Regions from separate parts of the Alteromonas infernus genome, predicted to be linked through region 2. Evidence: predicted binding sites of a transcription regulator. Region 2 holds the regulator's gene; each other region holds the start of a gene.

Region 1 (7,388 bases), on a different contig from region 2:
TGTTTTGCTTTTCCCCCGAAGCGGATGCGCATTTTAGGGAAATGAGCGCTCACGTCAACTACTTTTTTAAATAAACATAAAAAAAGCGACCTTTCGGTCGCTTTTTAATCTAAACGTGTATTTAACCAGCGCTTTTATCAAAACTGCTACAATTTCGCTGAGTAAATCTAGAGTCACACTAACTATTGCTGCCTACCTTTTACAAGGTTATCTTCAGATAGAGTGCAAAGACTACTTATTTTCTTGATGCTCATCTTCCCGCTTAGCATCACCTTTAAAATCCGCGTCTTCTTCGTGATCGCCTACTACATCATCTAACGTTACTTTATCAACGGTTCTAAATGTATTAATTGGACCTGCCAGCGCATAAAGTGCAAATACTAAGAAAAGTACCAGTGCTGGCTCGGTTGCAACAACGACAAATATGAGAAGCACCAGCAATAGACCTACAAAAGGAACTTTGCCATGCCAGTTAACTTCTTTAAAGGAGTTATATTTGAAGTTACTCACCATAAGGAGGCCAGCTAGGCCTGTAACTGCTGCAACTAATAAGCCGTAGTCAGTACCAACCGCATCGTATTCTACGCCAACCCATACAAGCCCGGAAACAACTGCCGCAGCAGCTGGGCTAGCAAGACCTTGGAAGAAACGTTTGTCAGCTATTCCCACCTGCGTATTAAAGCGTGCAAGACGAAGTGCTGCGCCCGCCACATAGACGAAAGCGGCTAACCAGCCCAATTTACCAAGCTCTGTTAACCCCCAGTTATAAGCCACGAGTGCTGGCGCCATACCAAATGAAACCATGTCGGCCATAGAGTCATATTCAGCACCAAAGTCACTTTGCGTATTTGTCATTCGTGCTACACGACCATCGAGGCCATCAAAAATCATAGCTACAAATATAGCAACAGCGGCAGCTTCGAAGCGGCCGTTCATAGACGACACAACAGCGAAGAAACCTGAAAACAAACCTGCTGTTGTTAATAAATTGGGAAGTAAGTATATCCCTTTACGTTTTTGTTCAGACATATGTCCTCGTACTTCTACATATAATAAGGCTAATTATTTCACAGATATCCAGTAACGCATAGCAAAGTAAAAAGGCAGCGTGCTTCCTTACTAAAAATCCTTGAATAAGCTCAATTAGAAAAATCATTGAATATATTCAATATGCGCGCCTTCCCCAACTAAGCTTGCCTCCAGGCATTTCTATCTGCGGTGTGTTTTAGATATCGATTTCACAAACACTAATAACTAGGTATACGGCAACATACCTTAAATAGGTCACCGTTCATATATCATACAAGTCCATGTTGAAATTAGGTACTCACTAAGTGTGCGCCAATAGAAAGGTGCAACGCTATCTTAGTATGTACTAGAAGCGAAAAGCGCTTCTTTTATAGGAAAGCAATTATGCTATTACTTCCAAAACACTTTTCTTTGCAAACTGTGCTTTTACTTTCCACGGCATTGCTATCTTCGATTATCGTTAATCCAGCATCTGCTACATACTACAATAACCACAACTATTCTTACTGCGGCTCATCAAGTAACAATAGCGACCAAAGCAAAGTATGTAACTCCCCCCTTGGCGAGCATACTTATGACCTAGTAAGTGATGGTGTGTATAACAGTATTGAAACCACTAAATCATCGGTGAGTGTTAATGGCGTTAATATATCAATGTCTGCGTTCTCGGATACAAATAATGTCACTGGCGAGACCGTCGTTGGTGCCGAGTTGGAAAAAACTATCTGATAAATGGGCTTATGGCGTTACCAACAATGATGAAGCTTGGTATAACGGTAGCTCAGACCATGCCATTGATAACCTCAACTATTATTACGAGGGTAGTAAAAATGCTTATTATAGCGGGATGACCAATGTCGAACGAGACTATGATTTTGTATTGCTATCGTTTGACTCTGCGGTAACACTGACTGGCGCCAGCTTCTCTTGGCTTTACAGCAGTAACGATAGCCAAGTATCTGTAGCGGCATTAAGCGATACTTCGAAATTAACCTCGGGTATTAATACTTGGAGTGATATCGTAGCCGATGCATTAACGTCAGCGTCGTTTGATATAGAAAACTGCGAATATTTAGACCACCGCGCTGACTTCACGTTTACTGAATCGGCGCAATACTGGTTAGTAGGTGCATACAACACTGTATTCGGTAACATTGGTGGCTACGTTGGTAACGATGCTTTCAAACTTGCAAATATTGGTTTCTCTGTCACAGAAACAACAGGTACACCAGATACAACAGAAGTGTCTGAACCTGGTACCATCGGCCTACTTATGGCTTGTTCGCTCTTCGTCATGTGGCGCCGCAAGAAAACTATTTGAAGAAATTAGACTTTAGATCACTGACAGGTGGTACAACCTGTCAGTTTTTTTTACTAACACCAGTCGAAACTCGAAAAACTTTAGCAAATTCAAACCCATAAAATTGGCACACTAAATGCTTAGCATAAGAAATTATTTTCATAGTATTTGTGGTCCAAAAATGAAATTGAAGAAGTTTTTAAGTATCTCCCTTTTATTCCTGCCGCTAAGTGCAAACATATATGCTAGCGATAGTGCGTTAGAAGAAGCCACTTACACGCTCGTTGACGGCACAGGAAATACCCGTACTACCAACATCTTTACGAGTACAGATGCTTCTCAAGGTATTCTGATTGACGGCATTAACGTAAAAGTTTCTGTTTCTGCATGGAGTGACACAGGGAGTAAGGGACTGACCTATGACTTCAACACCAATACATGGGATGAAGGTACAGAAGATAACTCTGTGAAAGGAGCGACTCTGGTCGATTACACAAACTGCAGCATCAACAGGTATGGAAATTGTATATCTGGCACACAAGCTTACGGTTACGGTATGACGAACCAAGACCAAGTGTGGTATAAAAATACTAATGGAGATTATGTGCCTTGGGGAGACAGCCATTCTGTTGACAACTTCAATGATCATGGTTCAAGAGACTTTGACATGATTCTACTTTCGTTTGATAAAGAGGTCGTCTTAACTGGTGGTACTTTCTCTGCAAATTACTACGATGGAGGCGAGAAAAACGATGTCACAGTTGCAGGCCTCGACTATGACAAAGCTAACGCTTTATTTACCGGCACTAGTAACTTTACGTGGTCAGATGTAAGTGAGACTGTGATTGATGGCGCACTTGGCCATTTCAACATTAGCAATACAAAAAATTCAGAAAACTATTTCGAATCTTCATTCACAAAGAACCTGACCGCCGCTAAGTATTGGCTTGTTGGTGCCTACAATACTGTTTTCGACCAGAGCGCAAGCGGTTCTTTTAACAACGTAGGTTTTAAACTTTCTTCACTTACCGTTGGTTTAGAAGAAAAAACCACTCAACCACCAACACAAGTAAGCGAACCTGGCGCTTTAGCACTGATGAGCTTAGGTTTAGGTCTTGTTCTTTATAGACGTAAGCGTCGCGTTTAATTGTTTAAAAACGCTTAGAAAACACGTATCTTTAGAAGGTGGCTTAGGCCACCTTTTTTTATACTATTTTTAAGCCAGTGGCTAGGCTAAATATCGAAGGTTTATATGGATTTTTTTAATAATAAAAAGCGCTTTGTAAAACGCATGCTTTTATCTGCAGTTGCCTCATCGTTAATCACTTTCAACAGTTTTGCTTCTACATCAGAAGATTACGAAAAAGCGCTCACCGCGTTTAACCAAAACGAGTACGACGAAGCCTATATTCACCTTAAAAATAGCTTACAAAAAGACCCAGAAAACTTGGCTGCAAAGATATTAATGGGCGAAATATTGCTTATTAATGGCTACTTAACTGCAGCCGAAATGGAGTTTGTAGAAGCGCTGGAAATGGGTGCTGATATCAATCTTTTGGCAGAACCCCTGGGCAACACCTGGCTGTTTCTTAACAGGTACCAAGAAATTGTAGATTTCTCTGATTTAAACAAGCTCTCTGGTGAAGCAGAGCGCGAGTGGCTGATGATTCGTGCAACAGCGTGCATCAGATTAGAAGACGAACAATGTGCATTGCGCGACTACAACACTATTGTGTCACGTACGCCTAACTTTGTGCCAGCCATAAATGGGTTAGCTTCCATTGCCCTTCAAAATGAAGATTTACCGAAAGCGACCTCCCTTGTCGACAAGGCTATGTCACTCGAGCCTGAGAACGCCATAACATGGCGCTTGAAAGGGCAACTTGCGTACCGACAGGGTGATACTGACGCAGCAACGGCACACTTACAAAAAGCGCTGACATTTAACCGCGACGACCCTATAGCGCTGCGAAATCTAGTGGATTTGTATTTAGAAGCGAAAGACTATGATACGGCCAAGCTATTCGTTGATGAAATTATTGAAGACACGCCAAACGATCCTTTGGCCATTTTACTTAATAGCTGGTTGCAAAGCAGAGACAACCAACAAGCTATTGATAACGAGAAGCTAAAAGAGCTTAATGACTTTATGGCACAGCTTGACCCTGAGCTCATAACTTCTCAACCTATGTTGCTCTACATAAGCGGTTTAACCAACTTCTTCAACAACAACATGGAGACTGCAGCAAAAGATTTTAGCGCTTATCTGCAACAAGAGCCGGAAGATTTGCAGGCGGTATTAATGCTGAGCCAAGTTTATATGGCTACACAGCAGGATAAGCAAGCGCTTGCGCTGCTTGAGCGTCATCAAGATGCACTAATGGAAGACCCTGACTCAGCATTGCTATTAGGTGATTTGTTTATTCGTCAAAACAAAGCATTTAAAGCTGAGCGCCTTTTGCAAAACCTTGAATACAAGTATCCGAATGAAAACAAGCTTCAGCTATTTAAAATCAAATTAATGGCTGCAAGAGGTAAGCAAGCCGAAGCCTTGAGTATTCTTGAGAAGAACCTACCTGCTTACAAAGATAACGCAGGCTTTCTTTTCACTTATTCATTGATGAATTTACAAGCACAGCAGTTTGAAAACGCACTAAAAGGTGCCAACCTGCTTAGCGAACTGTTTCCCGACGAAGCTGAAGTGTACAACCTAAAAGCGGGCATTTTGATTAGACAGGGTCAATTGGCGGAAGCTAAAGCCAATATCGAAAAAGCGCTCGCGCAGAACCCTACCCTTTTTCCGGCTAAATTCAATTTGGCCGCGACAGAAAGTCGCTTAGGAAACGTGGATACGTCTAATCAGTTAATAGAAGAACTTCTTGAGCTGTCACCGCAGCATAATGAAACCTTAATGCTGAAAGCGTTCAACTTGACCAAAGCGGGTAATGTAGATGAAGCGAAGCAAATTTACCTTGATATATTAACGCTTAATCCTTCGAATATCGGAGCGAGAGAGCGCGTTTCATCTTTATATCAGCAACAAGGCGATACAAAGAATGCACTGTATCATTTAGACCTGCTTATTAAAGATGACTTTGACAATGCTGACTACCTTCTTCGTAAAGCAGCGCTTCAGTTAGGGAATAACCAGCGTGCCGATGCCGAGAAAACACTGAGCATTGCAAGAAATTTCATAAACGACGATGCAGGTAAGTTAATTGCCTATGCCGACCAAGCTCGTAGCATTGGCAACGATGAAGACGCTTTAGATGCTATGGCACGTGCTTATGAAATAGCGAATTCAAGTACATTTGTTACGTTGCGCTACACTAGTCTGCTATTAGACCTACAAAACAACGAGAAAGCACAATCTTTACTAACGAGCATTCCTAAAGACCAGCAGCAAAACCCGGTCTATCATTTCTTGAAAGGTCGTTTAGAAGCAAATAAGGGCAACAATGAGCGTGCAATCGCGGCTTTCGAAAAAGCACTGGACGTAGACTCTACATTTGCTCAAGCGTTTATTGCTATATACAACTACGCACTGAACGAACAGTTCGTCGATGTATTTTTGAGTACTGCTCGTAAGCTCATTGCTGAAAATGAGAATAACCTGCTAGCAAAAAATCTGTTGGCTCAGTACTTATTCTTTATTCAAGAATTTGACGAATCGATAGCGCTTTATAAAGCGCTTATTGAGGAGCCAAACCTTCTCAACCCCGCCGAAGCCTATAACCGTTTGGCTATCATGCATATTGAAACGTCGCTGGTTACGGCAAAAAACTATGCCCGACAAGCTTACGAATTGCAGCCTAATTCAGCCAAAATACTGGATACTTACGGGCATATTAAAGCGCTGCAAGGAGATTACGAAGGCAGTCTTAAAATGCTTCGAGATGCCTTTGCCAGGGATGCTAACGACCCAAATATTCGCTACCACCTAGGCTATACCCTCGCTAAACTAAATAGAATTGAGGAAGCGAAGAAAGAGCTAGAGTATGCAGTAAATGTAGAGCGCCCTTTCTTTAGGCGTCCACAAGCTAGAGCATTATTAGAGAGCCTATAGGGCTCTCTTTATCTCTTGCTAAACACAGCATGAACAATTGCGTTTATGCTTCTCCATCTTACCAATGCCTGGGTTAAAGGTATTGGTAGGATCTAGCTCTCTGTAAAACTGCTGCAGAGTGTCCTCCGCTTCATATAGATGCCCAACATTATGCTCTGCGGGGTACTTAGCGCCTCTGCTATCTAGTAACGCCAACATGTCCGCTTTTACTTTTTTAGCGTCGCTGCCCTTTTTAAGTATGTAATCTTGATGGAAAACATGACAAAAGAAATGCCCGTAATAAAGGGGCTTTTCTACATGCATGGTGATATGCGCTGGCAGCTTTTCTACCCAGAACTCATCGTTACGCCTTAATGCAATATCTAACGCTAATATGTCCCCCACCTGCTTATGGTGTAAGGTTTGATAACGCACCGCTGCGCCCGCGGCGGCAAATCGCAGTAAAAACGCCTTGGCGGCCTCTTCGTCGCTACACTCAATATACCCACCGTCTAATTGCTCTTGCGTAAACAGCTTTGATAACAGTGCTTTTGCCTCTTCAATACCACCATCGCTCATTTTAAGGATTAAGTGATGCTCGTACTTGTTGCGGAAAGTTCTCAAACTTTGCGGTATCTGGTCAGGAAAGAACTTACTGCCAAACTGCATTATCCTGTCACTAAAATAAGGTGGTAGTAGTGGTAGCTTATTCAGCACGCCATCCACCCGCCCTTTTAACGTGAACATTTTGGGTAACGAATCTGTGCCTAAACGCTGAATGCTCAAAATAGTATCTTTACCGTAGGTGTCAGCAATATCGAACATTTCTCTGTGAAGATATTCTCCGACTTCTGGCACGTTGTCGAACTGCGACAAAATGTCTCGTCGAATGCGCGTAAGTACAGCAGCATCGTTTGTTCCAATATAAAACGTCTGCTCTTTTGTAGGTACTTCAAAGGTATCAAGGCGTACCGCAAACACGGCAATTTTCCCGGCGCAGCCACTTGCTTCATA
Region 2 (7,388 bases):
CAATTAAAATAGCCCATATAGCGCCATTTAAAAAGCCTATCGCGATTTCTTTACTGATCAGCCAGCGCGAGTTACTGGCATTAACGTGACCTAACGCCATACCGCGAATAACAAGGGTTAGGGTCTGGTTTCCTGCTACGCCGCCCATGCTTGGCACAATAGTGTTCAAAATAGCTAATACCGCTAATTGACTTAGCGCCGCTTCAAATAAGTCACTTACCATTGCAGCCATTAGCGCAGTAACAAGGTTTACTGCCAACCATACCGATCTGCGCTTAGTACTTTGCATGACGGGGGCAAAAGTATCTTCGTCGTCATCTAGACCCGCCATACTCATCATCGAGTGTTCGGCGTCTTCGCGAATGATATCTACCACGTCATCAATGGTAATTCGACCCACCAGCCGGTTGTTTTCATCAACCACTGGCGCTGATAGCCAGTTATAGCGCTCGAACAGACTGGCGACTTCGTCATCAGGCATATTCACCGGAATGGCTTCCGACTCTTCGTCCATGACATCTGATACCTTATTATCGGTTTCAGCGGTCAGTAAACGCGCTACAGGAACAATACCAACCAAGTTATCGGTTCGGTTAACTACGTAAAAGGTATCGGTGTTTTCCGGAAGCTCACCCTTCAAGCGAATATAGCGCAGTACCACATCAACCGTGACGTCAGGTCGTAAGGTGATGGTATCTGTGTTCATGATGAAACCAGCGGTCTCTTCACCATAAGATAGAGCTTGTTCTGCACGTAAACGGTCTTGCGCATCCATTGAGTCGAGAATGTCGGCAAGAACGGGCTCTGGCAGGCTGCTTAGCGTTTCGGCTAAGTCGTCGGTGTCCATCTCTTCAAGTGCATCAACCACATTGGCCGGAAGCATCTTGGTAATAATACCGTTTCGTACATCATCAGACAGTTCCTCTAAGATGTCGCCGTGAAAGTCGCTATCAATGAGTTCCCATAATTCGTCACGGGTTCTACTCGGGCTCGATTCCAGTATGTGGGCGACATCAGAAGGGGGAAGTTCAAGCAGAAGCTTACGTACTGAGACAAACTGACCGTTAGTCAACGCGGCATTAAGGGCGCGTAACTGGGTTTGTACGTATTTAGAAACAAGCGCTTCTGCCATAAGGCGTTATTCCTACCTGCTATTAAGATGAACGGTGAAGGCTTTAAAGCCTAAGTGGGCGTAGAATATCGCAATTACGATGAGTCTGTCATGAAAATTGCGTGGCTTTTGCGCAGTATAACTATAAAACGGCGCTAAACGTTTAATAAGTAATCAGGTGACGGATTTAAACTATTCGTCTTCGTTAAACTTACCTTCTATGAGCTCTTCAATGGCAGCAAGGGCGTCAACATCATCGTTTCCATCTACAATAACATTCACTTGTTCACCTTGATGGCTTTCCAGCATCATTAAACCAAGAACGCTGCTGGCGTCAGCCTCTTTATCGCCTTTCTTTAAAATAATTTTGGCGTCGAACTGATTAGCAAGCTTCACTAATTGGGTCGCTGCTCTTGCATGTAATCCCAGCTTATTTACGATGGTTAGCGTTTTTTTAATTGTCATTACTGGTTTAGCTCTCGATGGCGAATTTGTACATCTGGGTGTATTTCGCTGAAGGTTTTCGACAGAGTTTGGGCAATATACACAGAGCGGTGTTGCCCGCCTGTACAGCCAATAGCGACTGTTACGTAACTTCTGTTGTTGCGCTCTAGATGAGGTAGCCAGGTGGTAATTAAATTCTGAATTTGCCAAATGAACTTGGTAACAACGGGTTGAGAGCCTAAGAAAACCTCAACGGGTGCATCAAGCCCTGTTAGGTGCTTCAAGTCAGGCTCCCAGTGAGGATTAGGCAAAAAGCGCGCATCAAAAACATAATCGGCATCTTTCGGAATACCGTGTTTGAAGCCAAAAGATTCAAACACCAGCACTAAGCGGGAGCTTTTCTTACCCAGTATTCGCTCGCGTATCAACTCAGCAAGTTGGTGAATAGTCAGTTTGTCTGTATCTAAATATAAGTCTGCCCGTTCAGCGATAGGGGCTAGCAAGGCTGACTCTGCCCTTATGGCTTCAGATAGAGACTTATTGAGCTTCGCAAGGGGATGCAGACGTCGGGTTTCGCTGAAGCGTTTTACCAGCACATCATCGCTGGCATCGATATAGACAATGGTCATTGACCACGATGACGGAAGATAATCTAAAATTTCTACCAGATCATCAGGGTTTTTCGGCAAGTTACGCACATCAATGCTCACCGCCACTTGGTCGTATTCATCAACAACAGTGTGGGTTAGGGTAGGAAGTAGGTTTACAGGAATGTTGTCAACGCAGTAGTACCCTAAATCTTCCAATGCGCGAAGTGCGACAGACTTACCAGACCCCGAACGACCACTGATTATAATCAGCTTCACCTAACTTCTCCCAAATCTTCTGGTTTTATCGCATACGCTTTATTGTCTTAAGCGCCTTGGTCACGACCTCGCTAAGGCGCTTAAATCTTTAACTTAGTGCAGAAAGAATATCATCGCTTGTACTGGCACGACGTATCGCTTTAATCGTTTCTTTATCGCTTAGTTTACCGGCTACCGTGGCCAATGTTTGTAGATGGCCTTCGGTTTGCTCTTCAGGAACAAGTAACGCGAAAAATATATCTACCGGCTTTTCATCGAGCGCGTCAAAATTAATGGCTGGCGTACTGGTGACAACAATAGCTATCACCTTTTCTAAACCTGGCAAGCGCCCATGTGGTAACGCAATGCCATTGCCGATTCCTGTACTACCCATACGCTCTCGAGACATCAAACTATTAAGTACCGTTGCCTGATCGATGCTCTCGTTATTTTTGGCAGCGATATCTGCGATGATCTCAAGAATTCGCTTTTTACTATTACACTGAACCGCACACTCGGTGCGGTCCAGACTTACGATGGCTTGTATATCCATGCTTAATTAACTACTAATGTTTTTTCAGTTTTTCCTTATGCTTGATTACCTGCCGGTCGAGTTTATCAACCATGCTGTCAATCGCCGCATACATGTCGGTATTTTCTGAGGATGCGAATACTTCAGCGCCACTTAAATGAACGGTCGCTTCGGCTTTTTGATTTAATTTTTCAACGTTCAGGATGACATGCACATTAGAAATGTGATCAAAGTGACGTTCAAGTTTGCTGAACTTCGTATCGACATAATTACGCAAAGAGTCGGTGATTTCGACATGATGACCAGTAAGGTTGATTTGCATATTTCGTCTTCCTTATATTATTAAGCCCGTTTAAATGAGGCTTTTGCGTTGGTTCGACGGCGGGATCGACAACGATTCCCGGTACTTTGCTATTGTTCGCCGGGCAACTTTAATGCCTTGTTCGGCCAACAATGAAGCAATCTTGCTATCACTTAGCGGCTTGCTAGGCTTCTCAGCTGCCACTAATTTCTTGATCAATGCACGAATCGCGGTAGATGAACACTCACCACCAGACTCTGTTGCTACGTGGCTAGAGAAGAAGTATTTCAATTCAAATATACCACGTGGTGTATGCATATACTTTTGCGTTGTGACGCGTGAAATCGTTGATTCGTGCATATCTACCATTTCTGCTACATCGTTAAGCACCATAGGTTTCATCATTTCCGGGCCATGTTCAAAAAAGCCCATTTGCTGTTGCACAATACAGTTTGCCACCTTCATTAAGGTTTCGTTGCGAGATTCAAGGCTCTTAATGAACCACTTAGCCTCTTGCATGTGTGAGCGGATGAATTGTGAGTCGCTACTATTTTTGGCACGACGACTCATTGCAGCGTATTGTTGATTTACGCTCAACTTAGGCAGGCTGTCGGGGTTAAGCTCAACCACCCAACGGCCATTCTTTTTGGCGACCGAGACATCAGGAATAACGTACTCAGGCTCTTTAGTAACTAAAGCACTACCTGGGCGAGGATTCAAGGTTTGTAATAAACGCATTGCCTCGCGCAGCTGATCTTCCTTCAAGCGGCTCTTACGCATTAACGTGCGATAATCTTTACTGCTTAATAGGTCTGAATATTCTTCTATAAGCTGTTTGGCTTCGTTAAGCCATGGTGTGTCTTCTGAGAACTGGCGCAGTTGCACCATTAGACATTCCTGCGGCGAGCGGGAGCCCGAACCAATGGGGTCGAACATCTGAATACGCTTAAGTACGCATTCTATTTCGTCCATTTCTATAGGCTCTTCCATATCCTCAGAGTTTACCGCGTCAAGAATGTCTTCAAGGGTCACGGTTAAATAGCCAGACTCGTCAATAGAGTCGATAATTGCCGTAGCAATGGCGCGGTCAGTATCTGAGAAATGGGTCAATCGCATCTGCCACGACAAATGTTCCTGAATATCCTCGGTGGTTTCGCCTTGAAATATTTGTTCATCGTCATTTGAAGGACCTGGCGCTGGGGCCGATGACGCTGAATAGTATTCATCCCATGTGCTGTCGATAGGCAATTCATCGGGAAGGTCGTTTTTTTCTAACGCGTCACCCGCTTCCAATGTATCGCTAGACGCTGTCGCAGACGCTTCTGTCACGCTATCGTCGCTATCGATATTATTTTTTTCTACTTGCGGCTCGTCGTTACCTTCTTCAACTTCCAATAAAGGGTTTGAATCGAGGGCTTCTTGAATCTCCTGCTGAAGATCAAGCGTAGATAGCTGCAGCAGTTTTATCGCCTGCTGAAGCTGGGGTGTCATGGTAAGTTGTTGGCTAAATTTTAGCTGTAAAGATGGTTTCATCTACGTCTTATTTAAATGCTCTAAATTGAATACACCAGAGCGAAATTGAAAAATGACAATTCAGTTACACTAACTATAGCCTGAATTGTTCGCCTAGGTATACATCCCTTACTTTTTGATTACTTAAAACCTGTTCCGCTGTTCCTTGCGCGATAAGCTCGCCATGACTCACAATGTACGCTTTCTCACAAACATCCAATGTTTCTCGCACGTTATGGTCGGTGATAAGGATTCCAATACCCCTATCTCGAAGATGCTGTATTATCTTCTTTATATCATTAACTGATATTGGATCAACACCAGCAAACGGTTCGTCTAATAAAATAAATTGCGGATTAGCTGCTAGTGCGCGTGCTATTTCAACACGCCGTCGTTCACCACCGGACAAACTCATCCCTGTACTATTACGTATATGGTTAATATTAAATTCATCAAGTAGCGCGTCAGCTTCTTCTTCCTGCTGCTGTGAATTTAAATCTTTACGGGTTTGCAAAATGGCCATGATATTTTCATGTACCGTAAGCTTTCTGAAAATTGATGCCTCTTGCGGAAGGTAGCCAATTCCGCGGCGTGCACGCTCGTGCATGGGCTGATGAGTAAGCTCATTATCATCAATTTCAATCTTGCCTTTATCCAGGTTAACCAACCCCACAATCATATAAAATGTAGTGGTCTTACCAGCGCCGTTAGGCCCAAGTAAGCCAACAATTTGACCCGTCGAGACAGAAAGGCTGACGTCGCGTACTACCTGACGCGATTTATATGCCTTAGCAAGGTTGGTTGCGCTCAAAGTTGCCATTGCTATTGATTGTCCCCACTGTCTTTATCTTCTTTCTTCGATGATGCCTTGCGAATGGATTCAGGAGTAAATACCGTAGTCACTCGACCTTCTCCATTTTCGCCCGCACCACCAGTAGCAAGTAACTGCTCAGTAATCATGTCGAAAGTAATGTTGTCACCTTGCACTTTACTGGTGTCTTGTTGAAGTTCCGCGTTTCCTGAAAGAGAAATCGTGCGATTGATCACCTCATAACGAATTTCGTTTGCCTTAGCAGACACCGGAGTACCGTCTTCTAGTGTTTGAGAATAACTGGCTGGCTTTCCTCTGGCGATAAAAATTTCGCGGCCACTACCTTCACTCGCGATAACTTCCACTTCGTCGGCTTCAATTACCAGCGAACCCTGGGTAATCAGTACATCTTCTTTATACAACGCCGTTTTATTTTTACCGTCGATAAATTGAGTATTTGAGCCTATTTTAATGGGCTGCGAAAAATCATCTTCGCTTGCGTTTACCGCACCGCTAGCGATGACAAGTAAAAGGCTAGTTGCTAGGGGAATAAGTGGTTTGTACATGATCTAAAAGCTCGTATTCTTGTGTGCGTAAATTCGCGTTAAACCCATTGCTCAAAATGACATATTGGGTACCCTGTATTTCAACGACTTGATCAGATGTCATTTGTTTGGTGTCTAAATTAATCTGAATGTATTCGGTTGAGAGGCTTTTGACAAAGTCATCGCTGGTTTGGTTCTCGATAACAACCTGGTTTTCTAATTGAATCAGATCGTTGTTGTAGAGCGTTCCTTCTTGCGCCGTCACCACCCAAGGAGACGTAGCGTTCTCAGTATACAGTGTATACTTGGGCTGTTGGAACAATACAAAACCTAGCTGGTCGTAGTGCTCCATTGATTCGGCAAATACCTTGTGGTTTAACTCGCCTTCTTGGTTGTAAAGGGTAGTGGTCAAGTTCTTCGCTTTATAGGCAGGTTTTAAGGCGCCATTCTCGCTGCTGCCTTGTGATTCTGGCTGCTCTTCCATCCACGTAGGTACATACATCAGCAACGCCAAGATAAACAGCGCCGATATACTTAAGCCTAAGCGATTAAAGCCAAATTGGCTCATACACTTGCTCCAAAAATCTCATTCGCTACGCCTTTGGCGTGTAAAATAGTATCTGATATCTCGCGCACCGCGCCAAATCCGCCTGGCAAGGTGGTTATCCAGTTCGCTTGTTTTGCCACGAAAGGGTGTGCGTCGGCAACCGCTATTTTAATCGCCACATGCTTATACATGCCGGTATCAGGCATGTCGTCGCCCACCGCGGCAACCTCGTCAGCGCTTAAACCAAGATTTTCTATCAATGTGCTCAATGCGTCAGCTTTGTTTTCTTCACCTTGAATAATGTGGGCTACGTTGAGCGCACTCATTCTGTTTTCTACAATTGCGGAACGACGCCCGGTAATAACCGCTACGTTAACACCGTTACTGACTAGGGCTTTCACCCCATAACCATCACGAGTATGGAAAGCTTTCAGTTCTTCACCGTCGTTGCCTAAATAAATTCGACCGTCTGAAAACACGCCGTCCACATCACATACCAATAACTTAACGTTAGCCAGCGCATCGAAAAGCCCGTCATCCATTTCTGTGTACAAGGTTGTTGTCATTTATAGCACTCCAGCTTTAAGTAGCATATGCATGTTAAACGCGCCCACTGGTTTGTGCTCGTTATCCGTGACCATTAATGCACTAATCTTATGAGTTTCCATTAAGTTTAATGCTTCGACAGCAAGTTGTTCGGCTGTGGTTGTTTTACCGCCTTTGGTCATAACACTTTCGAC
Region 3 (7,388 bases), on a different contig from region 2:
CTTAATATCTTCAATGCGTTTTGAAGACAAAAAGAGCCAAAGCGCAATCAAGCCCAAAACAGGTATCACGGCTTGGTTCTGAAATAGAATAACGAGCCACCAAACCCCCTGAAACCAGGCGAAGTTTACAACTTTAACTACTGCACTATCTTTCATTTAAAACACTCATATTTTCATTATCAAAGCATACGTTAGCCAGAACGTGTTAGTTCAAACCTATTACCTTAAAAAGTAAACGAAAACACAGTTGGACAAGTATAGATGCATAGGCTATTTACTTTTTCCAATTACAAAGGATGTGTCTAACGTGAAAATGGTGAAGTATTACGTACTAGGTGCAATTGCAGCCTTAGTATTAACGTTTATCTTACCGATAATCGTATTGAAATTGCTGTTTGGATGGGTTGCTTTTTCACTAATAGCAGTAAGTAGCGCCTACTTGCTGAACTACCCTAGCCTCTTTCGTAAACGCGAAGACGGCTCTATTCCATTTTATATTCGCTGGGTTTTCATTCCTTTTCTGTTAGGTACTGGGCTTTACAATGCGTATGCGCGCCGAACAGATAAAGTACCGCCGCTTCAAAAAATCGAGCCCAATTTGTTTTTGGGCTGTCGAATGTCAAGCAAACACGTTCCTTTGCTTAACAAAAATAATATCGACGCTATTTTAGATGTGACAGCTGAATTTGATGGCCTTGACTGGACGGCCTACCAAGAAGATTATCGCTATTTAAATGTTCCCGTGCTGGATCACACAAGCCCCACACCTGAACAGTTAGTATTGGCCATTAACTGGCTAAACCAACAAATATCGGCAAACAAAAATGTGGTTGTTCATTGTGCGCTTGGTCGTGGCCGCTCTGTATTAGTCGTCGCCGCCTATTTGCTTGCGAAGAATCCAGACTTGACCGTAGAGCAAGCACTTTCACAAATAAATCAAATCCGTCAAACAGCAAGGTTGAATAAACGCCAATTGGCATCACTTCAAAAAGTAAGAGACGGCGGGTTGTTGTCACTTCAGAAGAAACTAACGCTTATCGTTAACCCCGTATCAGGTGGTGGAAAATGGGCGCAGTATAAAGAAGATGTATTGTCTCGGCTTAACGAAAAGTTTGAAGTTACCGTAAAAGAAACCACACCGGACGTTGACGGAAAAGCCCTAGCAGAGGCGGCAAGAGATGACGGCGTTGACATTGTAATAGCGTGTGGTGGAGACGGTACCTTAACCGAGGTGGCATCGGCGCTAGTTAATACAAACGTTACCATGGGCATCATCCCTTTTGGTACTGCGAATGCGTTAAGCCAGGTATTGCACGGCTATATCAGTAAAGTAATGCCTGTTAGTACCGCTTGCGACATCATCATCGAAGGGAATACGCTTAACATTGATACCGCCACATGCAACGACCGTGTAATGCTGTTGGTAGCAGCGGTAGGCTTTGAAGAAAAAATGATTTCATCTGCCGACCGTGAAGAAAAAGATATGGGTGGGCAATTCGCCTATTTAAAAGGTTTATGGAACGCCATATCCAACAACGAAAACATGACTTTTAGCGTTGAAATAGAAGGTCGCGAAGCCGAGAATTTTGAAACTCCAAGCTTTGTTATTGCTAATGCAGCGCCGATGACTACAGCACTCGCCCAAGGTGCAGAGCAACCTAATATTACAGATGGCAAGTTAGACTTAACATGGCTTGAGCCACAAACCACATCCGACAAACAATTTTTGTCGCTAGCAGAGCTTGTGTTAAGCCCTGCTGATGCAAAAAAACAATCAGATTCTATACGTCATGAACGCGCAGCAACTATCACTTTAACGTTTGATAAACCGACAGCCTATGCCGTAGACGGCGAAATTTATGAAGGGAACTCACTTACAATAAAAACCGTTCCTCGCAGTCTTACAGTGCTGACAAATTTTAGCAATAAGGATTAAGTAGTCCATGGCAGAACAAAGTAATTTGGATGAAATAACCACGTTTCTTAACGATAAATTTTCTGGCGAAACTGAATACCTTCAAGCCACTCACGAAGTACTTCAAGATATTGTTCCTATATACAATGCCAATGCGCACTACAAAGCGTTTGATATTGTTAGACGCCTCTGCCTTGCGGAGCGAATTATTAACTTTACTGTCTCGTGGATGAATAGCGAAGGTAACATTGAAGTAAATCAGGGGTGGCGTGTACAACACAACTCAGCGATGGGGCCATATAAAGGCGGTCTACGCTTTCACCCTACCGTAAATTTATCCGTGCTTAAATTCCTAGCGTTTGAACAGTGCTTTAAAAATGCATTGACCGGGCTGCCAATGGGTGGAGGAAAAGGCGGCTCAGATTTTAACCCTAAGGGGCGTTCAGATCGTGACATCATGTTGTTTTGCCAAGCATTTATGCGTGAGTTGCAACGACATATAGGCGCAAATACCGATGTACCCGCAGGCGACATTAATGTGGGGGCAAGAGAAATCGGGTATTTATATGGTGAATACCGCAGGTTAAATAATAAGTTTGAAGGCGTACTCACCGGCAAAGGCTTAGAGTTTGGTGGTAGCTATGTTCGAACCGAAGCAACAGGTTTTGGCCTCATCTACGTTTTTAAATGCGGTGTGCCAGTATAAAAAGACCGACCTTAAGGGCAAAACAGTGACAGTATCTGGAGCCGGAAATGTCGCCCTTCATGCCGCCTTAAAAGCCGTTGAAAAAGGCGCTAAGGTAATTTCACTATCTAACAGCCGAGGGCTTTTACATAGTGAGAGCGGATTAAGTGATAAAAACCTGAGGTGGGCAATTGAAAATCATGCTTCAAGTGAAAACATACTCTATGACATGGCTGAACAAAATATGGGGGCGTGGGTAGCGGATAAAAAACCTTGGCACCTTAAATGCGACATAGCGCTCCCCTGTGCCACGCAAAACGAACTGCAAGAAGAAGATGCCAACGCACTGCTTAACAACGGATGTAAAATGGTATTAGAAGGTGCCAATATGCCTTGCACTACCGACGCGCAAAAACAGTTTTTTGACGCCAAAATAACCTACGTACCGGGCAAGGCATCTAATGCTGGAGGCGTTGCACTTTCAGGCTTAGAAATGGGTCAAAATGCTATGTTCAATCAGCGTGACGCCAGCGCGTTAGACGAACAGCTTTGCTCGATTATGAACAGTATTCACGAACGCTGTGTAATCGAAGGTAAGCGTGAAGATGGCTATGTCGATTATATGAAGGGGGCGAATATTGCGGCTTTCAGGCGGCTCGCCGATGCCATGCTAGCGCAAGGTGTTTAAGTCTCGCTATGAACAAATGGTTCGGAATATAAACCGTTGAGAATATATTGGTAACGCGCTATGTAAATCTTGCGCTGTTGTTTAATGCCTAGGCATTATTCAACAGCATTAAAATTAAAAAGCGTTTTAAATCAATTACAAAGAATAGCGGAAAGCATGGAACAAAAATCGCATTGGTTAGTAAGTATTTAACCATTTGAGGGATCTTCCATGAAAATATTTGAAGCACTGCGCCAAGACCATGAAAAGCAACGTTTGCTGCTTAAGATTCTCGCCGAAACAAGCGGCAACACTGCGGCACGTCGCGAGTACTATGAAGCACTTAAAACTCAGCTAGAGAGTCATGCTATCGCTGAAGAGCGACATTTTTATACCCATCTGCTAGAAAAGGATGCCACTGTCGACTTAACTCGTCATGGCATTGCAGAACATCATGAAATTGATGAACTGCTAGGTAAACTCGACGAAACTGATATGAGCTCGCCCGCTTGGCTACGTCATTTAAAAACGTTACAAGAAAAAGTTGAACATCACCTCGCGGATGAGGAACAAGAGTTCTTTCAAGTGGCGGGGAATGTACTAAACGATAGTCAGAAAACCAAGCTTGCTAACGCCTATCGCGAAGAAATGAAAAAAGAGCTAGACGAAGAAAAAGTTACAGCCTAGTACTAGATAGCCTCACTATCTAAAGTGAGGCTATCGTTTTACGGCAACCAAAAACAAAAGCCAGCTTTTATAGCTGGCTTTTTTAATTTTTCACTTTGTACCACGTTTGATAGAAAAGGCGCGAGATTAACGCCCCTCTTCTTACGCCAGTAAGCGCTACTTTTTAGCGATAATGTAAATGGCGTGGATAACCCCTGGAAAGTAGCCTAGGATGGTTAGCAGAATATTAATCCAGAAATGAGCGCCTAGCCCAACTTGAAGAAACACGCCCAGCGGTGGTAGTAAAATCGATAGTAGTATACGAATGATGTCCATAATAAATTCCTTGTTTTTGAATTAATTTCACAACTCAATGGGCAAAATACTCACAGTTTAGAGAAGAATGAGCCCGCAGAGCGTTATACACGCTTCATTATTGTTTGTTGCATTTACAATGCCATGTCGCTTCTTTTAACGACAATAAATATTGAGTCTTCGTTTAGAACAATAAAATTTAATTAATAAAATAGCTATTCTCCGAAAGGCGTATTTTGAAGCCAACTTTCTAAGTCAGCGCAACTCAATGGGCGGCTGATGTAGTAGCCTTGTACTATGTCACATCCCCATTCTTTAAGAATGTCTAACGATGCGGCATCTTCTACACCTTCGGCAACTACTTTCAAGTTAAAGACATTAGCTAAGCTAAGAACCGTGCGGACAATTTGCTGGTCGTTTTCATCACTGGCAAGCGACAGTATAAAACTCTTGTCTATTTTAATGGTTTTTACTGGCAAGTTTTTCAAATAAGCCAGTGAAGAGTAACCCGTACCAAAGTCATCGATGGCAAAATGAAAACCACGGGCGGTTAACTCGTTTAAGTTCTCAATCGCAAGTGATGCGTCTGCCACCAGATCGCTTTCGGTTATCTCAAGCTCAAGGGCTTCAGGTGACAAGCCCTCTTCGGTAAGTAGCGAGACAAGTTTAGTTAACAGCACCTTATTTTGAATATCCTGGGTAGATAAATTCATGGCTACTGTAAAGCCATAGCCCTTTTCTCTGAAGTAAGCCAAGTCAGAAATGGTTTGCTTCATCACCCATGATGTAACCTGCTCTATCAAACCTGCTTGTTCAGCAATGGTAATAAACTCATCGGGAGGAACAAACCCAAGTACGCTGTTGTTCCAACGAATGAGCGCTTCCATACTACATACTTTCATGGTTTGTAAATCAATTTTAGGCTGATAAACCATAGATAATTCATTTTGCTGACTGATTAACGCGCGCTTTAACTCAGTAGTAATAGACAGCCTTCTGGTGTATTTATCTTCCAGATCGGCTTTGTAACGAACACACCAACTGTCGCTGTGTATCGCTTCGTCTGTCACGATATTCATTTTTCTAAACAATTCTTCAGAAGACGAGGCATCTTTAGGGCAATCAATTACAGCCATAGCTACCTTTACCGGAATAGCGATTAAATTACTTTCTACCGGCTGCTCTAAAATGTGCTTGAGGGTTTCAAGCTGATCATCATTGAGTGCGTCGTGTGTAATGTAAAGAATTTCTCCGCCAGCTAGACGGGCTGAAGTACCGGGCCAACGCTGTAACCTTTCAGCAAGGGCTTTTAATGTGTTATCACCATTAGAATAGCCATAAAGATCGTTAATGGTTCTAAAACCAATAACCGTGATTGCCACAACCTGAACAGAGTGCCCACTTCCTAACTCAGACTCAAAATAGCCTTCCACATAGTTACGGTTAAAAAGCCCTGTTAATACATCGTGTTCAGCCTGATAGCGAATGTGCTTTTCTCGGCTCTTAATACTGGCCTGCATGCTGTCTACTGCATTGGCGAGTTCGGTAATTTCTTTAAGCTTTGAGGGGGTTTTTAGTGTGGCACCATATTTACCCGAGGCCACCTTATTAACCGCTTTTACTAATGTAGATACCGGCTGACTCACGCTTCGTGCAAGCAATAGTGACAAACCAAGTGCAATCAATATCGCTAAAATAGAGAAGGCGAAGATAGTGAGCTGCACGCCGGTAAAGGCCTCAAAAGAGGAAGTGGTATCAACGGCTAAAGTAATCTTAACTGGTAAGGTTTCTTCGCTTCCTAAATAGACTTGGCGCGTTACGTAAGTCAGTTGATTTTTGAACGTTACATCGACCCAAGAAGGATCTCGTTGTGATGCAAGGACTCGCTTAGCCTCGTGTTCCTTTAATGTGGTTTTAAGTATACGATTTGAATCGAGCTGCGATATTATGATTTCTGCATCGACGAGTTCTTTCAGTTCTTGTAGCAATACACTGTCGAATTCAACACCGATAAGCATGTAGTATCTAAGTGTAGGGATTTCTACACGAATGAGATTAAGCTGAACTAATTTATTATCTACGACAAAAAAACCGCTATCTTTACCCTTGGCAACTAAGGCTAAGCTACTTTGAACATTTTGCCCTTCTTTGAAAAGCTCGGTGTGTGAAGCAACAACCTGATGGTCTAAACTGACTAGTGCAATAATGTCGGTATTTAGCCTACCTGCATAACTGGTGAAGGCGACTTCAATTGAGGGAATGCTACCTGTTCCCACGGCCCGTCTGAAATCAAATGAACGAGAAAGCACTTTTGACACACTTTTAATTACGGTTTGCCTGTCAGAAACAACTTTATCAAAGACCTTTTCTGCTAACTGGATATCGTGTTCGATATTTTTAACCACAAGTGTATTAGCAGAGCGCCAGACAGCGCCAATTATCAGAAGTGATGCTATTACAACTCCTATAAATAAGGTTTGGAATAAACTCTGACTAAGTGTCTTTTGCACTACAGTGCCCCGTCGTGTGAATATTTCAATTTTGTGGAATGCCAGAACGGCTAGTTACAGAAGAATAGCTGAATAACAAAGATAGTAACAGGCATAACATCCTGTTAATTTTGGAATTTAACGCTTTGTTACAATTAAGAGCGCTGGGCTTAGCCTTGGTAATATTTGATGTCGTCATAAAGAAGTCCTCTTTATGTCAACGTATTTCAGGACGGGACATTTAAAGAAAAAAAGGCCAGCATGCATGCTGGCCTTTCTTCAAAGTTGGTGCGGAAAGCGGGACTTGAACCCGCACGAGCTATGCTCACCACCCCCTCAAGATGGCGTGTCTACCAATTCCACCACTTCCGCAAATTTACTTTAGTTTGAACTTTCAGTATCGTCAGACACCGGCACGTCTGTCGCGTCACCTTCAACCGCTGGTACGTCACCTTGCGCTGCACCATCAACAACAGGAACGTCGCTCTGTGCTGGTGCTGCGCCTTCGATAACAGGTACGTCTTGGTCTGCAGGTCGTTCTACTTGCTGCTCAACAGCCGCTGGTATTTCTAGATTGTCCCACTCGTCCTCAGCACTTTCACGGTTAGCCGTCATAGCGCCTAGTGATAGGCTGATAAAAAAGAAAAGACC
Region 4 (7,388 bases), on a different contig from region 2:
CGTCGTGCTCTTCTCATGTTGACCTTAATTACCCCAAATACTGTTTACTAGTTCTGGGTGATCAACGAAAGGGTAGCGATCATGACAAAATGAATAAAAGTGCTTAATCTAACGGCAAAGAGCATTAAGGAAACCGCTAGGGAAATAGATGCAAATAAACGGGGAGCCAAGTAACAAAATCAGGACTGGGTACAGGGGGCAACTAAATGACTGACAGCCCAGTGCCATCGTTATCTGTACGCTCATATACCAAACAAACGTGTCGCCACAAACATAACTATTTTCAACTGGTGCTGCCCATTAATGGGCATATCTTGATAGAAATCGATAATTTTCGTGGGCGAGTAGGCGTCGGCGAAGGCGTATGTATTGCGCCTAACGAGGTTCATTATTTTAGTGCTAATGAATTATCAAAATTCATTGTGGCAGACTTGGAATATGTGCCCGTTAGTTTAAATGACAGGCTACACCCTATTTTCCAAGTATCGTCAGCATTGCAAGCGTTTTTGTCATTCGTAGAAATTCAAATTAGTCAGTTTGCAGACCATGGACATGAAGAGATTTTGGCGCTGTTTTTAACCTTGTTAGAGACATCCTTGAAAGGATGTAGCATGGATAAGCGTATCACTCCCGTATTAAGTCATATTCATCGCGATCTTGCCCGAGGCTTTACGCAAGTGAAGTTAGCGCAGATAGCTTGTATGGGAACAACGCAGTTTAAAACGCGTTTCAAAGAAGCTACCGGACTTAGTTTGCGAGACTACCTGGTGAAAGCGAGAATGGAAAAGGCCAAAGCGTTACTGAGAAATACCGATACGCCCATGTTGGGTATAGCTCAGCTAACAGGGTATGAAGATGTTGCAGCATTCAGTCGACGGTTCAAAGCATATTTCGGGCAACCACCTAAGTTTTTTAAGAGAAAGTAGCGGCGCTTGGGCTATTGCTGTTTATTTGGGTATGGCAGATCGCGACAGCTAATTTCGCTTTTCGTCTTTCGGGAGTTTATTGACTCTAGCGTCAATAAAACGCTTGTGATCGTCCATTTTGGTGCATTCTAAGGTGCCACCGGTAATTCCGCTTAAAATCGCCAGTGTTTTGTTAGTGTTACTACTACAATTCACGCGTTTAGTCGGGCGTTTATTTTCGGCGGCTTGTATTTGCTGTGTGCTTGGTCCGCCGAGTTTCGGGCTGTTTTTGCGCTCTTGAAATGCGCTTGCTGCCTGTTCAGCATCTTCAGCGACTTTGTCCCTGTGATACTTTTCAAAATAAAGGGCCGAACCGTCTTTTACCGATAGATTTAGCGAGCCAGCGCGCCGATTTGCATCCTGTGAAAGCGTAGGTATGGGCGTTGCCGGTGTGTTAGTGGGCTTAATGTCGACGGGGGCTTTTTGCGGTTTTGCCTTTGTATTCTCTTTCTGTTGAGGGGCGGGGCGCTCTGTAATTTTAGCTTTAGTATCAACTGCTTCTGTACGCTTTGAAATGACAGGTTTTAACCTGGTTTCTGGCGTGTTTCGGGAAGCCTCTACCGGTTTGCTTTGTTGGGGGAGAGACTGGGGTTTCGGGGCGGGCGGGTAATACAGTTTGGCGTTTATCTCGGCCGTTTGCTTAGACATAGTGGCGCGTTTTTTTTGAGTATCAATGCTCAGCTGAGAAAGTATGACGACCAAGATAACCCCAATCACGTGTACTAAACCTGAAATCAATAACGGGCGCCATGCCGTTTTCTTAGCAACGGTATGATGTTGTATATAGCGCTCAGGCGCTGAAAATGCGGGAGTGATAGTGGTCATAATATTATTAACAGACCACAGGCTTAATCGAATAGTTCCATCCTAAATTCATCGTACTTTTTAGTCGGCTCACCTCAATATTGCCTCGTATCGCTTCAAAACTGGGCATTTTTTTCAACATGCACCATTGTTGTGCATTATTTTTGTGCAAGCGTATGTGTGAATTGCCTATCTAGCTGATTTTAAATGGTAAATATTTGTGGCATGGCTCTTGGTTTATCTTCGGGTAGTTAGATATTCGACCATTAACACAGAATAACCAAAACAAACTGGGAGCAACTCATGAAACTAGTCACAGCGATCATCAAGCCGTTCAAGCTAGATGATGTTCGTGAAGCCATTTCAGAAATCGGTATCGACGGCTTGACCGTGACCGAAGTGAAAGGCTTTGGACGTCAAAAAGGACACACTGAGCTTTACCGCGGAGCGGAATATCAGGTGGATTTTCTACCTAAAGTCAAACTGGAAATTGCTGTTCAGGATGATCAAGTAGAGCGCCTGGTAGAAGCCATCGTTGGCGCTGCCAAAACAGGCAAAATTGGAGACGGCAAGGTGTTTGTTTATGACCTTGAACACGCCGTTCGTATTCGAACTGGTGAGTCGGATAGCGACGCGCTGTAAGCCACAACGATATATTTGCGGAGAAAACCATAATGGAAATCACTTTTGAACTTGGGTATGCGCTAGATACCTTTTATTTTCTAATCTGCGGTGCACTGGTAATGTGGATGGCTGCAGGTTTTGCGATGCTTGAAGCGGGTCTTGTTCGGGCTAAAAACACCACAGAAATTCTAACTAAAAACGTGGCACTATTTGCTATCGCTTGCACCATGTACATGATTTGCGGTTACGGCATTATGTACGGTGGCGGCGATTGGGGTCCTTTCCTAAGTGGCATTATGGGAGACGGTGCAACGGGTGTTGCCGAAGACCCAGCGACTTATGCGCCTTCTGCTGACTTCTTCTTCCAAGTGGTTTTTGTTGCTACAGCAATGTCTATCGTATCTGGTGCGGTTGCTGAGCGTATGAAGCTTTGGGCTTTCCTTGCATTTGCTGTAGTTATGACGGGCTTTATCTATCCAATGGAAGGTGCTTGGACATGGGGCGGCGAAGCGGTATTTGGTATGTATACCCTTGGCGACCTTGGTTTCTCTGACTTTGCAGGCTCAGGTATTGTTCACATGGCCGGTGCTGCAGCAGCGCTTGCTGGTGTACTCGTTCTTGGTGCACGTAAAGGTAAATACACAGCAGACGGTAAAGTAAATGCGATTCCTGGTGCAAACTTACCGCTAGCAACGCTAGGTACATTCATTCTGTGGATGGGTTGGTTCGGTTTTAACGGTGGTTCAGTACTGGCTACTGCCACGGTTGAAAGTGCAAACGCGGTTGCTATCGTATTTATGAATACGAATGCTGCCGCTGCAGGTGGTGCAATTGCTGCACTTATCGTTGCACGCATCTTGTTTGGTAAAGCTGACTTAACAATGGTACTTAACGGTGCGCTGGCTGGTCTTGTTGCTATCACAGCAGAGCCGTCTACGCCAACACCTCTGCAAGCTACGCTATTTGGCGGCCTTGGCGGTATATTAGTCGTACTTAGCATTGTTGCACTAGACAAAGTTAAAATTGACGACCCAGTGGGTGCTATCTCAGTGCACGGTGTGGTAGGTCTTCTTGGTCTAATCCTTGTACCTTTCACAAACGACGGTTCAAGTATCACAGGTCAGCTAATTGGTGCCGCGACTATCTTTGTATGGGTATTTGTAGTGAGCCTTATCGTGTGGCTAGTGATTAAAGCAGTGATGGGTGTACGTGTGAGCGAAGAAGAAGAGTTCGACGGCGTAGACATGAGCGAATGTGGTCTGGAAGCATACCCAGACTTCACAAGCGGCCGTTCGTAAGAGAGTCTCGATTAGGCAAAGCAATAATTACAACAATAATGTCTTATCACTTCCTTTTAAGCCCCGCTATTGCGGGGCTTTTTTCGTCAACGTAGCCGTATTGAAGGCGTCGGAATAGTGAAAAAAGGCACTGTAGAAAAGGGCCTAGGCGTAATGTGACAATAACGCTACACTATGAAGCAATCTGCTCATGCAAGGCCCTAAATAACCTTCGCAGTAAACAAAGGAACATTATGACTGCAAACGTACGAATTCTCTCTTTGGTACTTGTACTTTTTAGTGTTAATTGCTTAGGCTACGACAGGGTAACCGGGCAGCCTTTTGCCAGTCGCTCTGAGGTTATTGCGAAAAACGGGATGGCAGCAACCAGTCAGCCGTTAGCTACACAAGTGGCGCTCGATATTTTAAGGCAAGGCGGTAGCGCGGTAGATGCTGCTATTGCAGCCAATGCAATGCTAGGTTTAGTTGAGCCCACGGGAAGCGGTGTTGGCGGTGATTTATTTGCTATTGTTTGGGATGCCAAAGCAGAAAAGCTCGTAGGACTAAACGCTTCAGGCCGTTCTCCAAGGCAGTTAACAAAAGACGTTTTTGCCGAACGCGGGTTGCATCAAATACCTAAATTTGGCCCACTTCCAGTCTCGGTGCCCGGTGCCGTAGACGGTTGGTTTATGCTTCATGATAAGTTTGGCAAGCTGCCCATGTCCACGTTGCTTACGCCTGCTATCAAATATGCCCGAGAAGGGTTTCCCGTGTCTGAGGTTATTGCTTACTACTGGCAAATGAATTACGCGCGTATCGGTCACTACGATGGGTTTGCAGACACCTTTTTGCTTGACGGTAAAGTGCCGCAAAAAGGAGATGTTTTTAAAAATCCGGGGTTGGCGGTAACTTACGAAAAGATTGCCACAGGTGGGCGCGACGCATTTTATAAAGGCGATATCGCGCGTACGATTGATGCCTATATGAAATCTCAAGGGGGCTATTTATCATATCAAGACTTATCGTCGCATACCTCTGAGTGGGTCGAGCCGGTTTCGGCGAATTATCGAGGCTACGACGTCTGGGAGCTACCGCCTAACGGACAAGGCATTGCCGCCTTACAAATACTCAATATATTAGAACACTACGATATTGAGGGTATGGGCTTTAATTCTGCCGATTATATCCACACTTTTGTTGAAGCCAAAAAGCTTGCCTTCGAAGACCGTGCAAAGTTTTATGCGGACCCCGATTTCAACGAAATCCCTGTCGACTGGCTCATTTCTAAAGAATACGCTGCTAAGCGCAAAACGCTCATTGATAACGAGTGGGCAGCAAACCGTGTCGATGCAGGTATTTACGAAGGCGATACCATCTACCTCGCTGTGGCTGACAAAGACGGCAATATGGTGTCGCTAATACAGAGCAACTACCGCGGCATGGGTTCTGGAATGACGCCGCCCGGGCTAGGCTTTGTACTGCAAAACAGAGGTGAAATGTTTACGCTTGAAGAGGGCCATTTCAATGAATACCGGCCAGGTAAAAGACCTTTTCACACGATTATTCCGGCTTTTGTCACGAGAAATGGTAAACCTGTTTTAAGTTTTGGCGTGATGGGGGGCGGTACTCAGCCTCAAATGCATGCCCAGATTATCGTGAATATTCTCGACTTTGGCATGAACCTGCAAGAAGCTGGCGACGCGCGTAGAATACTCCACAGCGGTTCGAGCAGCCCAACAGGCGCGCTCATGACCGATGGTGGCTTCGTGAGTTTAGAATCAGGGTTTAGTGAGACGGTGCAGCGGGAGCTGATGGAGCGAGGTCATAAGCTTCAGCGTGTAGTGGGAGCCTTTGGTGGTTACCAAGCTATTGCGTGGGATGAGCAGAAAGGCGTTTATTTCGGTGCCTCGGAAAGCCGAAAAGATGGACAAGCCGCAGGCTATTAAGCACACTAGGGTAAAGAATAAACAGTAAGTTCTATGCAATAATAAGGCACTGCTTCGCGAGAAATGGTTTTCAATCTTGAATCAGTAGTCATAACGTAAGTAGGGTTCATTTTACGCGAGTAGCGAATTTTACAAAGACGTCAATAATAACAAGAGCAGCGATGACACAACCACAAAAAGGCCTCTGCGCTGAGCCAAATTTACATGCACAGTACTTGTTACTGAATGTCATTGACGATGATAGTCAAGCGGTGCGCGCTAAACTCTCTCGCGTGCTGGATATTTTCGAGCATTTCGAAAATGAGCATTATGAAGCCATGGTGACAGGGGTCGTTGCGATTGGCACTAACTATTGGACAGAGGTATACCCTGGCCTCATCCCTATAGAACTTGCCCCTTTCCCTGATATGCAGTGTGAAGATAGAAGCGCGCCGACCATGCCATGCGATCTGTTTATTCAAATTCGCGCTGACCGGTTAGATATCTGCCATGCGGTGGGTATTGAAGTGATGGATCTATTGCGTATTCACGTTGAGCTAGTGGAGCAAATTCGCGGCTTTAGATACTTGGATGGACGGGATCTCAACGGGTTCTTATACGGGGCCGATAATCCCCGGGGTATGAAGCGCCGTAAAGTCGGTATCATTGGCGAAGACGACCCTGATTTTAGCGGTGGTAGCTACGTTCATATTCAGCGTTATCGACATGATTTACGTCGCTGGAATAGCCTTTCAAGTCGACAGCAAGAACAAGTGATGGGGACGACCCAAGAGCATAACTTGGTAAGCAGTGAGCAATCCGAATCATCCCATAGTGTTAGAGCGAGCACCGTCGCCCCCGATGGCGATGAGCCTAGGTTAATTAAACAAGGCATGCCTTATGGGGATATGGCATCACAAGGCTTGTTCTTCGTTAGTTGTAGTGCAAGCGCTCGGCCATTTAAGCAGATGCTTCATAGCCAAATTTATGGCAACGGAGAAGGGGATTACGATCGTTGGTTAGACTTTACCAGTGCAGAGACAGGCGCAGCTTTTTTTGCGCCATCAATAACCTTTATTCGTCAGCAAGCCAAGCTATCAGATGTCTAACGTGAAGTATAATAACTAAACTTTCAAAAAAGGGCCTGCACGTGAAGTAGGCGGTACTTTGAAAACACCGTTAAAGCACTAATGCACCGTCCCAATCATGTTTAAGATCTAAACTTCTATAAATTCGGCATACATCAAGGTGATGATGTACAAGTGAGTCATCAGGGCTAATGGCTAGGGCTGTCTCGAAAAAGGCAATGGCCTCTTCCCATTGTTGATTAATTCTGCATGCTAAGCCAGCAGCAACCTTAGTTTGTACGGCCAGCTTTTTAGCTTGCTCTTCCTCTGATAGGTGACTTAACACCTCGTATATCTCAATCGGGGCTTTGCGGCCCTTAACTCTAACCCAATCCAGTAACCGAGTTTTTACTGGATAGCCGGGGCCTATAATTTGAAGTAGTTGTGCGCTTACAATAATATCGGCCTGGTATTTAGGGGTTAGCGCCTCTAATCGTGAAGCAATATTCACACTATCGCCGATAACGGTGGTATCCATTCTATCTTCAGAGCCTACAGTACCCATAATAACGGGGCCAAAATGAATACCAATTCCCATATTGATGGGTTCGTAACTGCTGTTTTTTCTATGCCCGTTGTAGATGGTTAATGCTTTGCGTAAATCAAGGGCAGCTTGAACGGCATCCAAGGCTTTTTGCTGAGATGTACCGCCTTGATGGTCGAATA

Evidence for each region. Region 2 encodes sigma-54, which starts transcription at its own class of promoters, with help from an activator protein. Its sites were predicted from a motif close to GTTGGCACGNNNNTNGNNT; they were not measured.
Region 1: the regulator sigma-54 is predicted to act here: its motif matches at 2,453-2,471, upstream of xdp1 (exosortase-dependent surface protein XDP1).
Region 3: the regulator sigma-54 is predicted to act here: its motif matches at 3,444-3,462, upstream of ACX5J7_RS05185 (hemerythrin domain-containing protein).
Region 4: the regulator sigma-54 is predicted to act here: its motif matches at 1,989-2,007, upstream of glnK (P-II family nitrogen regulator).

What each region holds. Positions count from the first base shown of each region.
Region 1 covers NZ_CACSIG010000045.1:83,205-90,592, reverse strand. The annotation lists gene pssA (CDP-diacylglycerol--serine O-phosphatidyltransferase) at 232-1,029, opposite strand; partial or broken gene xdp1 (exosortase-dependent surface protein XDP1) at 1,414-2,350, shown strand; gene xdp1 (exosortase-dependent surface protein XDP1) at 2,511-3,476, shown strand; gene prsT (XrtA/PEP-CTERM system TPR-repeat protein PrsT) at 3,582-6,395, shown strand; partial or broken gene dld (D-lactate dehydrogenase) at 6,414-7,388, opposite strand, start outside.
Region 2 covers NZ_CACSIG010000017.1:225,833-233,220, forward strand. The annotation lists gene mgtE (magnesium transporter) at 1-1,132, opposite strand, end outside; gene ACX5J7_RS04810 (HPr family phosphocarrier protein) at 1,304-1,576, opposite strand; gene rapZ (RNase adapter RapZ) at 1,576-2,421, opposite strand; gene ptsN (PTS IIA-like nitrogen regulatory protein PtsN) at 2,510-2,953, opposite strand; gene hpf (ribosome hibernation promoting factor) at 2,967-3,254, opposite strand; gene ACX5J7_RS04830 (RNA polymerase factor sigma-54) at 3,285-4,766, opposite strand; gene lptB (LPS export ABC transporter ATP-binding protein) at 4,840-5,565, opposite strand; gene lptA (lipopolysaccharide transport periplasmic protein LptA) at 5,568-6,122, opposite strand; gene lptC (LPS export ABC transporter periplasmic protein LptC) at 6,091-6,669, opposite strand; gene kdsC (3-deoxy-manno-octulosonate-8-phosphatase KdsC) at 6,666-7,214, opposite strand; gene ACX5J7_RS04855 (KpsF/GutQ family sugar-phosphate isomerase) at 7,215-7,388, opposite strand, start outside.
Region 3 covers NZ_CACSIG010000018.1:13,838-21,225, forward strand. The annotation lists gene ACX5J7_RS05170 (DUF2878 domain-containing protein) at 1-156, opposite strand, end outside; gene ACX5J7_RS05175 (diacylglycerol kinase family protein) at 308-1,936, shown strand; partial or broken gene gdhA (NADP-specific glutamate dehydrogenase) at 1,944-3,288, shown strand; gene ACX5J7_RS05185 (hemerythrin domain-containing protein) at 3,499-3,954, shown strand; gene ACX5J7_RS05190 (YqaE/Pmp3 family membrane protein) at 4,111-4,269, opposite strand; gene ACX5J7_RS05195 (bifunctional diguanylate cyclase/phosphodiesterase) at 4,464-6,758, opposite strand; tRNA gene ACX5J7_RS05200 (tRNA-Leu) at 7,024-7,109, opposite strand; gene secG (preprotein translocase subunit SecG) at 7,119-7,388, opposite strand, start outside.
Region 4 covers NZ_CACSIG010000056.1:39,155-46,542, forward strand. The annotation lists gene ACX5J7_RS14080 (AraC family transcriptional regulator) at 207-926, shown strand; gene ACX5J7_RS14085 (hypothetical protein) at 975-1,790, opposite strand; gene glnK (P-II family nitrogen regulator) at 2,073-2,411, shown strand; gene ACX5J7_RS14095 (ammonium transporter) at 2,444-3,691, shown strand; gene ggt (gamma-glutamyltransferase) at 3,925-5,616, shown strand; gene ACX5J7_RS14105 (Dyp-type peroxidase) at 5,778-6,704, shown strand; gene ACX5J7_RS14110 (adenylate/guanylate cyclase domain-containing protein) at 6,775-7,388, opposite strand, start outside.